Linked DNA regions of Hymenobacter swuensis DY53. The protein of the gene in region 1 interacts with the protein of each later gene in a pairwise test. Links are inferred from orthologs where the notes say so. Each region holds a gene or a part of one and is shown in the gene's direction. Other genes may lie near its edges.

Evidence for each region. The genes of interacting proteins can lie anywhere in the genome.
Region 2: the proteins of HSW_RS09420 (region 1) and HSW_RS06140 interact in binary tests that used the Escherichia coli proteins (3 or more experiments, as listed by UniProt). The link is inferred for Hymenobacter swuensis DY53 from one-to-one orthologs.

The regions. Positions count from the first base shown.
Region 1 is NZ_CP007145.1:1,872,291-1,877,431, reverse strand. What follows is about bases 1,077-4,000. They hold HSW_RS09420 (assimilatory sulfite reductase (NADPH) flavoprotein subunit), read left to right. Parts: upstream 1,077-1,576; coding sequence 1,577-3,424; downstream 3,425-4,000. Other genes in these bases: HSW_RS09410 (TonB-dependent receptor), read left to right, coding at 3,714-4,000; cobA (uroporphyrinogen-III C-methyltransferase), read left to right, coding at 1,077-1,367. Also shown: HSW_RS09430 (sulfate adenylyltransferase subunit 1), read left to right, coding at 1-386; more of cobA, read left to right, coding at 564-1,076; more of HSW_RS09410, read left to right, coding at 4,001-5,141. UniProt on the Escherichia coli protein: Component of the sulfite reductase complex that catalyzes the 6-electron reduction of sulfite to sulfide. This is one of several activities required for the biosynthesis of L-cysteine from sulfate.
Region 2 is NZ_CP007145.1:1,074,533-1,079,629, reverse strand. What follows is about bases 690-3,569. They hold HSW_RS06140 (MOSC domain-containing protein), read left to right. Parts: upstream 690-1,655; coding sequence 1,656-2,483; downstream 2,484-3,569. Other genes in these bases: HSW_RS06130 (DUF2461 domain-containing protein), read left to right, coding at 3,569-3,569; HSW_RS06135 (DUF547 domain-containing protein), read left to right, coding at 2,667-3,476; HSW_RS06145 (YitT family protein), read left to right, coding at 690-1,541. Outside these bases: HSW_RS06150 (S8 family peptidase), read left to right, coding at 1-389; more of HSW_RS06145, read left to right, coding at 609-689; more of HSW_RS06130, read left to right, coding at 3,570-4,243; HSW_RS06125 (deoxynucleoside kinase), read right to left, coding at 4,303-4,926; HSW_RS06120 (hypothetical protein), read left to right, coding at 5,049-5,097.

The DNA.
Region 1 (5,141 bases):
GCCCGGAGGCCCCTACCCTCACCCGCGAGTTGGAAGCCACTCTGTGCTGGATGAGCGAGCAGCCCCTGTGGCCCGGCCGCAAGCTGCTGATTCAGCACCACTCGGCCCTGGCCAAAGCAGCCGTGCCGGCCATTCTCTACAAAGTGAATGTGCAGACGTTCGGCCGCATCCACACCGAGCAAGCCCAGCTCAACGACATCGTGCGGGTGCGCCTCAAAACCGCCCTGCCCCTAGCCCTCGACCTCTACCAGGAAAACCGAGCCACCGGCTCCTTCATCCTAGTAGACGAGCTGACCGGCGACACCTTGGCCGCCGGCCTGGTAGAAGCCGCCAACGCCGAGTACTTCACCGCCCCGGTAGCGCCGCCAGTAGCGTTTTCGATTTAGGCTGCTGACGAACAGAACGTCATGCTGAGCATGTGGCGCATCAAGCTAGTGTGCGAAGCATCTCTACCGCTGGCTAATCAGATGGCAGCACCGATAACCGCTCCATAGCCCAGGGTTTAAACCCTGGGCTACTGAACCGCCTGAACGAAGCGGTAGAGATGCTTCGGCAAGCTCAGCATGACCGACAATTCACTCATTCACCACTTCACCATTTCACCGATGCAAACGCCCCGCCTTACGGTACTGGGTGCCGGACCCGGCGACCCGGAGCTGCTCACGCTCAAAGGGGCGCGGGTGCTGTCGGAAGCCGATGTGATTTTGTACGACGCGCTGGCTAACCGCGCCCTGCTCGGGCACGCCCGCCCCGAGGCCGTGCTGGTGCCCGTGGGCAAGCGACGCGGCATGCGCAGCCACTCGCAGGACGACATTAACGCCCTGATTGTGGACCACGCCCGCCGCTACGGCCACGTGGTGCGCCTCAAGGGCGGCGACCCGTTTGTGTTCGGGCGCGGCCGGGAGGAGATGCTCTACGCCGAAGCCCACGGCCTGCTGACGGACTACGTGCCCGGCATCAGCAGCGCGGTGGCCGCGGCCGGGGCAGCGGGTATTCCCGTCACGCACCGGGGCTTCAGCGAAGGCTTCCGGGTGATTACGGCCACCACCGCCACCGGCGAGCTGGCCGGCAGCATCCGGGAAGCCGCCCGTGACGCCCGCGGCACCACCGTCATTCTGATGGGCCTGGGCGAGCTGCCGCGCATTGTGCAGGCCTTCTGCGAGCAGGGCCACGCCGATACGCCGGCCGCCATCATCCAGAACGGCACCCTGCCCCACGCCCGCCTGGTAACCGGCCCGGTTGCCGAGCTGCCCGCCCGCGCCGCTGCCGCCGAAATCGGCGCGCCGGCAATCATCATCATTGGCGAAGTCACCCGCCTGGCCACGCCGGAGAAGCTGGCGCTGCTGCCGGAGCTGTACGCGGCGTAGTTGCCTCACCCCCAACCCCCTCTCCGGCAGAGAGGGGGCTCTAATTCTAGCTTTAGGCACTGTTCGGCCATACCCTCCACCCCGCTCTTTCTTCCTGAACAGGAAGTAACACTAGATCTAAAAACTAGTGCTAGAGCCCCCTCTCCTTTTCGGAGAGGGGGTTGGGGGTGAGGCGACTACGACTAGAGCAGTCCCAACCACCACGTCCTATGTCACTTCTTTCAGCTTCCCCCACGCTTCCCATTGGCCTCGACGACCAGGCGCTGCAGCAGCTGGCGGCGGGCCTCACCTCCCAGCAACTGGTGTGGCTAAGCGGCTACCTCTACGGTCGCGCCGGCGCGACGGCCCCCGTTGCGGCCGTGGCCCCGGCTCCGGCGGTGGCGGAAGCAGCCGCAGTTAGTCGGCTAACCATCCTGTTCGGCTCCCAGACCGGCAACAGCAAAAAAGCCGCCGGCCTGGTGGCCGAGGCGGCCCGCCGCCGGGGCCTGCAGCCGCAGGTGCGCGACATGAACGACTACCCCACCAAGGACCTCAAAACCGAGCAATTGCTGTTGGTGGTGGTGAGCACCCAGGGGGAAGGCGACCCGCCCATTGCGGCCGAGGAGCTGCACCAGTTCCTGCTCAGCAGCCGCGCCCCCAAGCTGCCCGACCTGCAGTACGCCGTGCTGGCTTTGGGTGATAAAAGCTACCTGCAATTCTGCCAGACCGGCTTCGAGTTCGACCAGCGCCTGGCCGAGCTAGGTGGCCGCCGCCTAGCTGAACGGCTGGATTGCGACATAACCTTCGAGGACGAAACCCGCCAGTGGGCCGAGCAGGTGCTCAGCCGCATTGCCGAGCTACAGCCCACGCCAGTAGCAGCCGGAGTTGCTGTGGCCGCGCCAGTGGTGGCGGTAGTGGGTGGGAGCTACGCGCCGGAAGTGGCTCCGCTGCCTGCCGCCGTGGAGTACAACGCCCGCAACCCCTTCGGGGCGGAGCTGCTGGAGAAGATTCAGCTCAACGGCCGGGGCTCTACCAAGGAAACCTACCACCTGGAGTTTTCCCTGGCTGATTCGGGCCTGACCTACGAGCCCGGCGACGCCCTGATGGTGCAGCCCCGCAACCGCCCCGCGCTGGTGCAGGAGGTGTTGCAGGCTGCCCGCCTCTCCGAAGCCGCCCCGGTGCGCCTTGAAGCCGAGGAGCTGGACCTGACCACCGCCCTCACCGAGCGGCTGGAGCTGTCGGTTATCACCCGCGACGTGCTGGAGCGCTACGCCGCCGTGGCCCCGCAGCACCCGCGCCTCCGCGAAATTCTGGCTGATACGGCCGGGCTGGGCACCTACCTCTACGGCCGCGACGTGGCCGATTTGCTCACCGAGTTTCCGGTGGAGCTGTCGGGGCAGCAGCTGGCGGCGGTGCTGCGGCCGTTGCCGGCCCGGGCCTACTCCATTGCCTCCTCATTGCTGGCCCACCCCGAGGAGGTACACCTGACGGTGGGGGCCGTGCGCTACGAAACCCACGGCCGCGCCAAGCACGGGGCCTGCTCCGGCTACCAGGCCGACCACCTCAACCTCGGCGACACGGCCCGGGTGTGGGTGGACCGTAACGAGTATTTCAAGCTGCCGCAGGACGCCACCACCGACATCATCATGGTGGGCCCCGGCACCGGGGTAGCGCCCTTCCGGGCCTTCGTGGAGGAACGGGCCGAAACCGGCGCCACCGGTCGTAACTGGCTGCTGTTCGGCAACCCCCACTTCACCACCGACTTCCTCTACCAGACCGAGTGGCAGCAGCACCTCAAGCGCGGCACCCTCAACCGCCTCGACGTGGCCTTCTCCCGCGACCAAACCCAGAAGCTCTACGTGCAGCACCGCCTGCTGGAACAGAGCCGCCGCGTGTACGAGCAGCTCGAAAACGGGGCCTACTTCTACGTGTGCGGCGACAAATCCCGCATGGCCCACGACGTGCAGCAGGCCCTGCGCCAGATCATCCAGCAGGAAAGCGGCCACGACGCCGACTACGCCGCCGAGTACCTGCGCCAGCTCAAGAAGTCGCGCCGGTTTCTGGAGGATGTGTATTAAAAACTAGAGCTAGAAAACTAGCTCCCCTCCTTGGAAAGGAGGGGTTGGGGGTGGTTGACCCGCTCCTGAACAACGACGACTTCTAGTTTTTAGCCCTAAAAATCAACCACCCCCAACCCCTCCTTTCCAAGGAGGGGAGCTAGCTCTAAAACTCTTCTTCCGTTCCATGTCCGCTGTTTTTCCAAGACGATGTTGTAGCCGGTAACGGCCGCTGCGCCCCGGGCGCGGAGGCTGCGCCGGCCTGCCGTCTGCCCCGCCCCGGGTTCTTTCTCCCCTTGTAAAAACATACATGAAACATCTTCTCTCCTCTTCCTTTCTAGTACCGGCGCTGGTTGCCGCCAGCGCCACCGGCCTGCACGCCCAGGAGGCCCTAATTTCGGTGAGCGGCACCGTGCGCGAAAAAACTACCGGCGAGCCGCTGCCGGGCGTGAGCGTTATTGTGAAGGGCGGCACTACCGGCACGCTCAGCGACGGCAACGGCCAGTTTGCCCTGAAGGCTAAGCTGCGGTTTCCGTTTACGCTGGTGTTCAACACGCTGGGCTACGAGTCGCGGGAGCTGGAAATTGCCAGCGGCAGCCAGCCCATCAGCGTGCAGCTGGAGTCGAAGGCCGTGTCGATGAACGAGGTGGTGGTATCGGCGTCGCGGGTGGAGGAAAGCCGGCTGACCTCGCCGGTGGCCATTGAAAAGCTCGACATCCGGGCCATCAAGGAAACCCCGGCCCCCAGCTTTTATGACGCGCTGGAAAACGTGAAGGGCGTGCAGATGACCACCAGCTCGCTTACGTTCAAAGTGCCCAACACCCGCGGCTTCAACATCCCCAACAACTTCCGCTTTATGCAGCTGGTGGACGGGGTAGATATGCAGGCGGCCACGTTGGGCGTGCCGCTGGGCAACGCCATCGGGCCCACCGAGCTGGACGTAGCTTCGGTGGAAATTACGCCCGGCGCGGCCTCGGCCCTCTACGGCATGAACGCCATCAACGGCATGGCCAACCTTACCACCAAAAGCCCCTTCAACTACCAGGGCCTGAGTGTGTACCAGAAGGTGGGCGTAAACCACGTGGATGGCAAAGACCGGGACCCAAGCGTGCTGACGGAAACGGCCGTGCGCTGGGCCCAGAGCCTGGGCGCTTCGGGCCGCTGGGCCTACAAGGTGAACGGCAGCTTCCTGCGCGGCACCGACTGGCTTGCCAACACCCAGAACGACCAGAACCCGCAAAACCTGGCTTCGGCTAACCCGCGCTTCCCCGAGCTGAGCGGGGCCAACAACCCCGCCGCCGACCTCTGGAACCGCTACGGCGACGACAACGCCGGCAACGTGAGCATCACCATCCCCTACAACGGCCGCAACGAAACCTTCAACGTGCGCCGCACCGGCTACTACGAGCGGGACCTCACCAACCCCATCGTGCGCAATATAAAGGCCGACGCCAGCCTGCACTACAAGCTCACCGATAAGCTGGAGCTGAGCTACGGCTACCGGTTCGGGCTGATGGACGGCGTGTTCCAGCGCGGCAACAAGATTCAGCTCGACGGCGTGACGGTGCAAAACCACAAGGTGGAGCTGAAGGGCGAGAACTTCACGGCCCGGGCCTACATGCTGGTCGAAAACACCGGCAACTCCTACAACCTCAACCCCCTGGCCCTGAACCTGGACCTGCAGAACGGCTCCAACGCCGCCTGGGGCAACAAGTTTAAGGCCGAGCTGCAAAGCCAG
Region 2 (5,097 bases), 800 kb from region 1 along the record:
CGAACATGATTACCGTGGGCGCCTCGGCCCGCCTCAACGACGAATCCCTGGCCGCCGACTTCTCCAACTTCGGCAAGACGCAGGTGGATGTATTTGCACCCGGCCACCAGATCTACTCTACCCTACCCGGCGGCAAATATGGCAACCTGAGCGGCACCAGCATGGCCGCGCCCGTGGTGACGGGCATTGCGGCCACCCTCAAATCGTACTTCCCGCAGCTGACGGCGGCGCAGCTCAAGCGCATCATTCTGGCCTCAGCCCAGCCGGTACACACCAAGGTGCGCCAGCCCGGCTCTACCAAGCTGATAGACTTCGCTGAGCTGTCGAGCACGGGCGGCATCGTGAACCTGTACCGGGCCGTGCAGCTGGCCCAGCAGCCCACGCCGTAAGGGCCAGATTCGCGGCTGACGCGCAACCCTGCCCCTGCCACTGGGTCGTTAAAAAGACGATGCGGCGGCAGGGGCAGTTGGCTTTCCAGCGGAGCAGGCAGCCTCTATAGAAAGTCTGGCCATTCGGCTAAAAACCAACGTTACGCCTTCTGTAAGCGTATCCTTGTTAAGCAGCCACTGCTGTTTAATCTGATTTCTTATCTTCTGTTCCTGCACAACATGCATCAACCGGCTACTACCACACCGCTTATCCAACCCGTTTCGGCTGCCCCGAAAAGTCCGCCCCGCGACGGGCTCTGGTGGCGACGACAAATTACCAATACGCTTCTGATGGTGGCAGGCGTGCTGTCGGCAGGCTTCGGGCTGGAGAGCTTCCTGCTGCCCGGCGGCTTCCTGGATGGCGGCGTCACGGGTATCTCCCTGCTGCTGGTCCAGATTTTCGGCTGGCCGCTGCCCGTGCTTATCGTGCTGCTCAACGTCCCGTTCGTATTCATGGCCTGGCGGCAGCTCGACCCCGGCGTGGCCATCCGTACACTGCTGGGCATTGTAGCCCTGGCCTTGGTGCTGGCCCTGGTGCCTTACCCCATCATCACCCACGACAAGTTGCTGATTTCCGTTTTTGGCGGGTTCTTCCTGGGGGCCGGTATTGGGCTGGCTATGCGGGGCGGCGGTGTGCTCGATGGCACAGAAATCATGGCTATCTTCCTCAGCAAGCAATCCAGCATGACCATCGGCGATATTGTATTGGTGTTCAATATCGTCATCTTCGGGGTGGCTGCCTACGTGTTGTCCCTGGAAACGGCGCTGTATTCTATCCTGGCCTACTTATCCGCCGCCAAAACCATCGACTTCGTAATTGATGGTTTAGAGGAGTACACCGGCGTTACCATCATGTCGGGTCAGGCTGATGCCGTCCGGCGCATGATTACCGAGAAAATGGGCCGGGGTGCCACCGTATATAGCGGCAAAGGCGGCTACGGCACCCACGGCCACCAGGCCAATGCCATCGACATTGTTTTCACTGTCATCACCCGTCTGGAGCTCACCAAGCTCAAAGCCGAAGTCGAGCAGATCGACCAGAATGCCTTCATGGTGATGCACAGCGTCAAAGAAACCAAAGGCGGCATGATCAAAAAGCGGCCGTTGCATTAGGTGAATGGTTGGATGGTTGGATGGTTAGATGGCTGGATGGGTGAATTGGTGAAGTGCCCAACCATGCACCCATCCAGCCATCCAACACTCCAACAATTCAACAATCTTTGCAGCATGGCTGCTCCCCTTCTGCTCTCCGATCTGTACATCTATCCGGTAAAATCCCTGGGCGGTATTCGCCTCACCGAGGCTACCGTGGAACCACGCGGCCTGCGCCACGACCGGCGCTGGCTGATTGTGAATGCGCGCAATCAGTTCATGACGCAGCGCCAGACCGCCGCCATGGCCCACCTGAAAGTGGCCCCGGCCTACAACGGCTTCCTGCTTAGCCACCAGCAGCGGCCCGAGCTGCTGCCGCTCTACGTGCCCTTTGAGGCCACGCCCGAAAAAACCCTGTTCGTGACCATCTGGGACGATATGGTGTTTGCCTGGCGCGGTAAGCCCGAGTGCGATACCTGGCTGACGGAGGCTTTAGGCGAAGAGTGCAAGCTGGTGTACATGTCGGATATGGTGCGGCGCGACGTGGAGCCCGAGCACAACCCCGAGGGCCAGCTAGTGAGCTTTGCCGATGGCTACCCGTTTCTGCTGATCGGGCAGGAGTCGTTGGCAGAGCTGAACACGCGGCTAGCGGAGGCGGTGGGCATGGACCGGTTCCGGCCCAACTTGGTGTTCAGCGGCGGCGAGGCCTTTGCCGAGGACGACTGGGCCAGCTTCCAAGTCGGCGATGTCAGCTTCCGGGCCGTGCGTGCCTGCGGCCGGTGCGTGCTCACGACCATCGACCAGACTACTGCCAAAAAAAACCCGGGTGGCGAGCCGCTCCGCACCCTGGCCACCTACCGCACAGAAGGCAGCAAAGTCATGTTCGGGCAAAACGTAACCAGCACTGGTCAGGGTAGCGTGCGCGTCGGCGACACGCTGACGGTGGTCAGTTATAAGGCGTAACCCGGGCTGGCTGTTTGCTGCTCGTTGACCAGTTGCGGCGAATCCGAACTATTTGCTGCTCCCTTTTCAATCTTGAATAAACTCAATGGTGAAACAAGGGCACCTGACTGAGACAAGGACTTAGGGCGGTTCTGGTTCAGCTGCTTATCTTTGCTTTTTCTCCGCCGCCCTTCGTTCTTGCTCATGCCGTTGCTGCCCCGTCTGGTTTCCCGCTTTTTCCTGGTTATCCTGCTGCTGAGCTGGTGGCCGGCCTTGAGCAACGCGGCAGCAAACCCAGCGCTGGACAAGCTGCAGCAACCCTGGAACCAGTTGTTGCAGCACCACGTCACCACCGATGGCCGCTTCAACTACGAAGCCATGCTGGACGAGGAAACCCAGCTGCTGGACTACCTGCAAAGCCTGCGCAAAATAAAGCCCGACCCGCAAACCTGGTCCGCGGACGACACCAAGGCCTTCTGGATTAACACTTACAACGCCGCCGCCGCTTCCCTTATTCTGCAGTATTACCCGCTGGCCAGCATCAACGACATCCGGGTGAAGGAAATCGGAGGGCTGAAGTCGCCCTGGGAAGCGCCTGTAGTCAACGTGGGCGGCCAGTCGTATTCGCTCAACCAGATTGAGCGGGAAGTGCTGCGCAATCAGTTTCACGACCCACGCGTCCACTTTGCCTTAATGTACGGCGCGGCCTCCTGCCCCCCGGTGCTGGCCGAAGCCTACACCGGCACCCGTGTCAACGAGCAGCTCGACGCCCAGGCCAAACGCTTCCTCAACGACCCGGCCTTCAACCAGCTCACCCCGCAACAGGTGCAGCTCTCGGGCCTGTTTGAATCCTACGCAGCCGAATTCGGTCCCGAAGCGCAGGTACTCGAGTTTGTGAACCGCTACGCGCTGGTACCGGTGCTACCCACGGCCAAGGTGGAATACCGCTCGTTTAACTGGGCTCTCAACGACCGGACCGGTCTGAGCAACTCGCAGGCGCTGGGCAAACATTAGCCACCGCCAACCCGCATCACGGCCGCCCCGTACCGCTTAGCGGTGCGGGGCGGCTGCTTTTCAGGCCCTGCCCGCCTTTCTTCCTTCTGCTTATGAATCTTGCCCTCATTCTGGATTTCCTGCGTGCCCTGGCCGCCAACAACAACAAAGCCTGGATGGACCAGCACCGCGCCGACTACCACCAAGCCCGCGCCGAGTACACCGCCTTCATTGCCCAACTGCTGCGCGATGCTTCCGCCGATTTGGAACCCGGCCTGCGCGGCCTCTCGCCTTCCGAGGTAATGTTCCGCATTAACAAAAACGACCGGTTTCAGCAGAGCGACGAGCCGTACAAGCGCCATATGGGTGCGGGCATCAAGCCCGGCGGCCGGCACAGCCCCCAGGCCGGCTATTTTATTGCCCTGCAGCCCGATGGCGAAACATACGTAGGTGCCGGCCGCTGGATGCCCGAGCCCCAGCAGCTAGCTGGCATCCGCCAGGAAATCCACTACAATGGGGCCGCCTTCCACGCCATCCGCCAGCACCCCGAGCTAGTGCACCACTTTCCCCACGGCCTCGATCAGTCACAGGCCCTCAAAACGGCTCCCAAGGGCTACGACAAAACCGACCCCGACATTGAGTGGCTGCGGCTGAAAAGCTTCTTCGTGTGGCGCTCCTTCTCCGACGCCGACGTGCGCCGCCCCGATTTCCCGGCCCGGGTGCTGGAAGCCTGGCAGGCCGCCAAACCCTTCGTGCAGTTCCTTAATGAGGCTATGACGGGGGAGTAAGGGAGGTCAAAGAGAAAAAAGTAAAAGCGGCGCTTTTACTTTTTTCTCTTCTACTTCAATTAAAAGAACCCGAACAGCTTGCTGTTAATCTTCTCGATGATGACGCTCAGATCTTCGGGGTTGTTCACGTAGTCCAAGTTGTTCACGTCTACGATGAGCAGCTTGCCGTGGTCGTATTGCTGAATCCACTCCTCATAGTGCTCGTTGAGGTGCTTGAGGTAGTCGATTTTGATATTGTTTTCGTAGTCGCGGTTGCGCTTTTCAATCTGCTGAACCAGCTTGGGTAGGTCGGCGCGCAGGTAGAGCAGCAGGTCGGGCGGGTTCACCATGCTGATCATGGAGTTGAACAGGCTCAGGTAGTTCTGGTAGTCCCGCTCCGTCATCAGGCCCGATTGGTTCAGATTGGCCGCGAAGATGTGAGCATCCTCATAAATGGTGCGGTCCTGAATGACGCCCTTGCCGGTTTTCTGCAGCTCCTTGATACGCTGGGTCTGGCGGAAGCGGCTGTTAAGGAAATATACCTGCAGATGGAACGCCCAGCGCGGCATATCGTCGTAGAAATCCTTCAGATACGGATTATGGTCGACGTCCTCCAGGAATACTTCCCAATTGAAGTGATGGGCCAGTTTGTTAGCCAGCGTGGTTTTGCCGGCGCCAATGTTGCCGACGATTGCAATGTGCATGAGCGAGGTGCAGAAAAAAACGGAGCCCCAAAAATAGGCAAGCCAAACGAACTCAACGCTACGCTAACCCGGCCGTAGAACCATATAGCCTTTCCTGCATGTTCTTTTTAACTACCCGCGCCATGTCATCCCTTCATTTAGAGCCAGTAGGCACTGTTGCTGACGCGAATG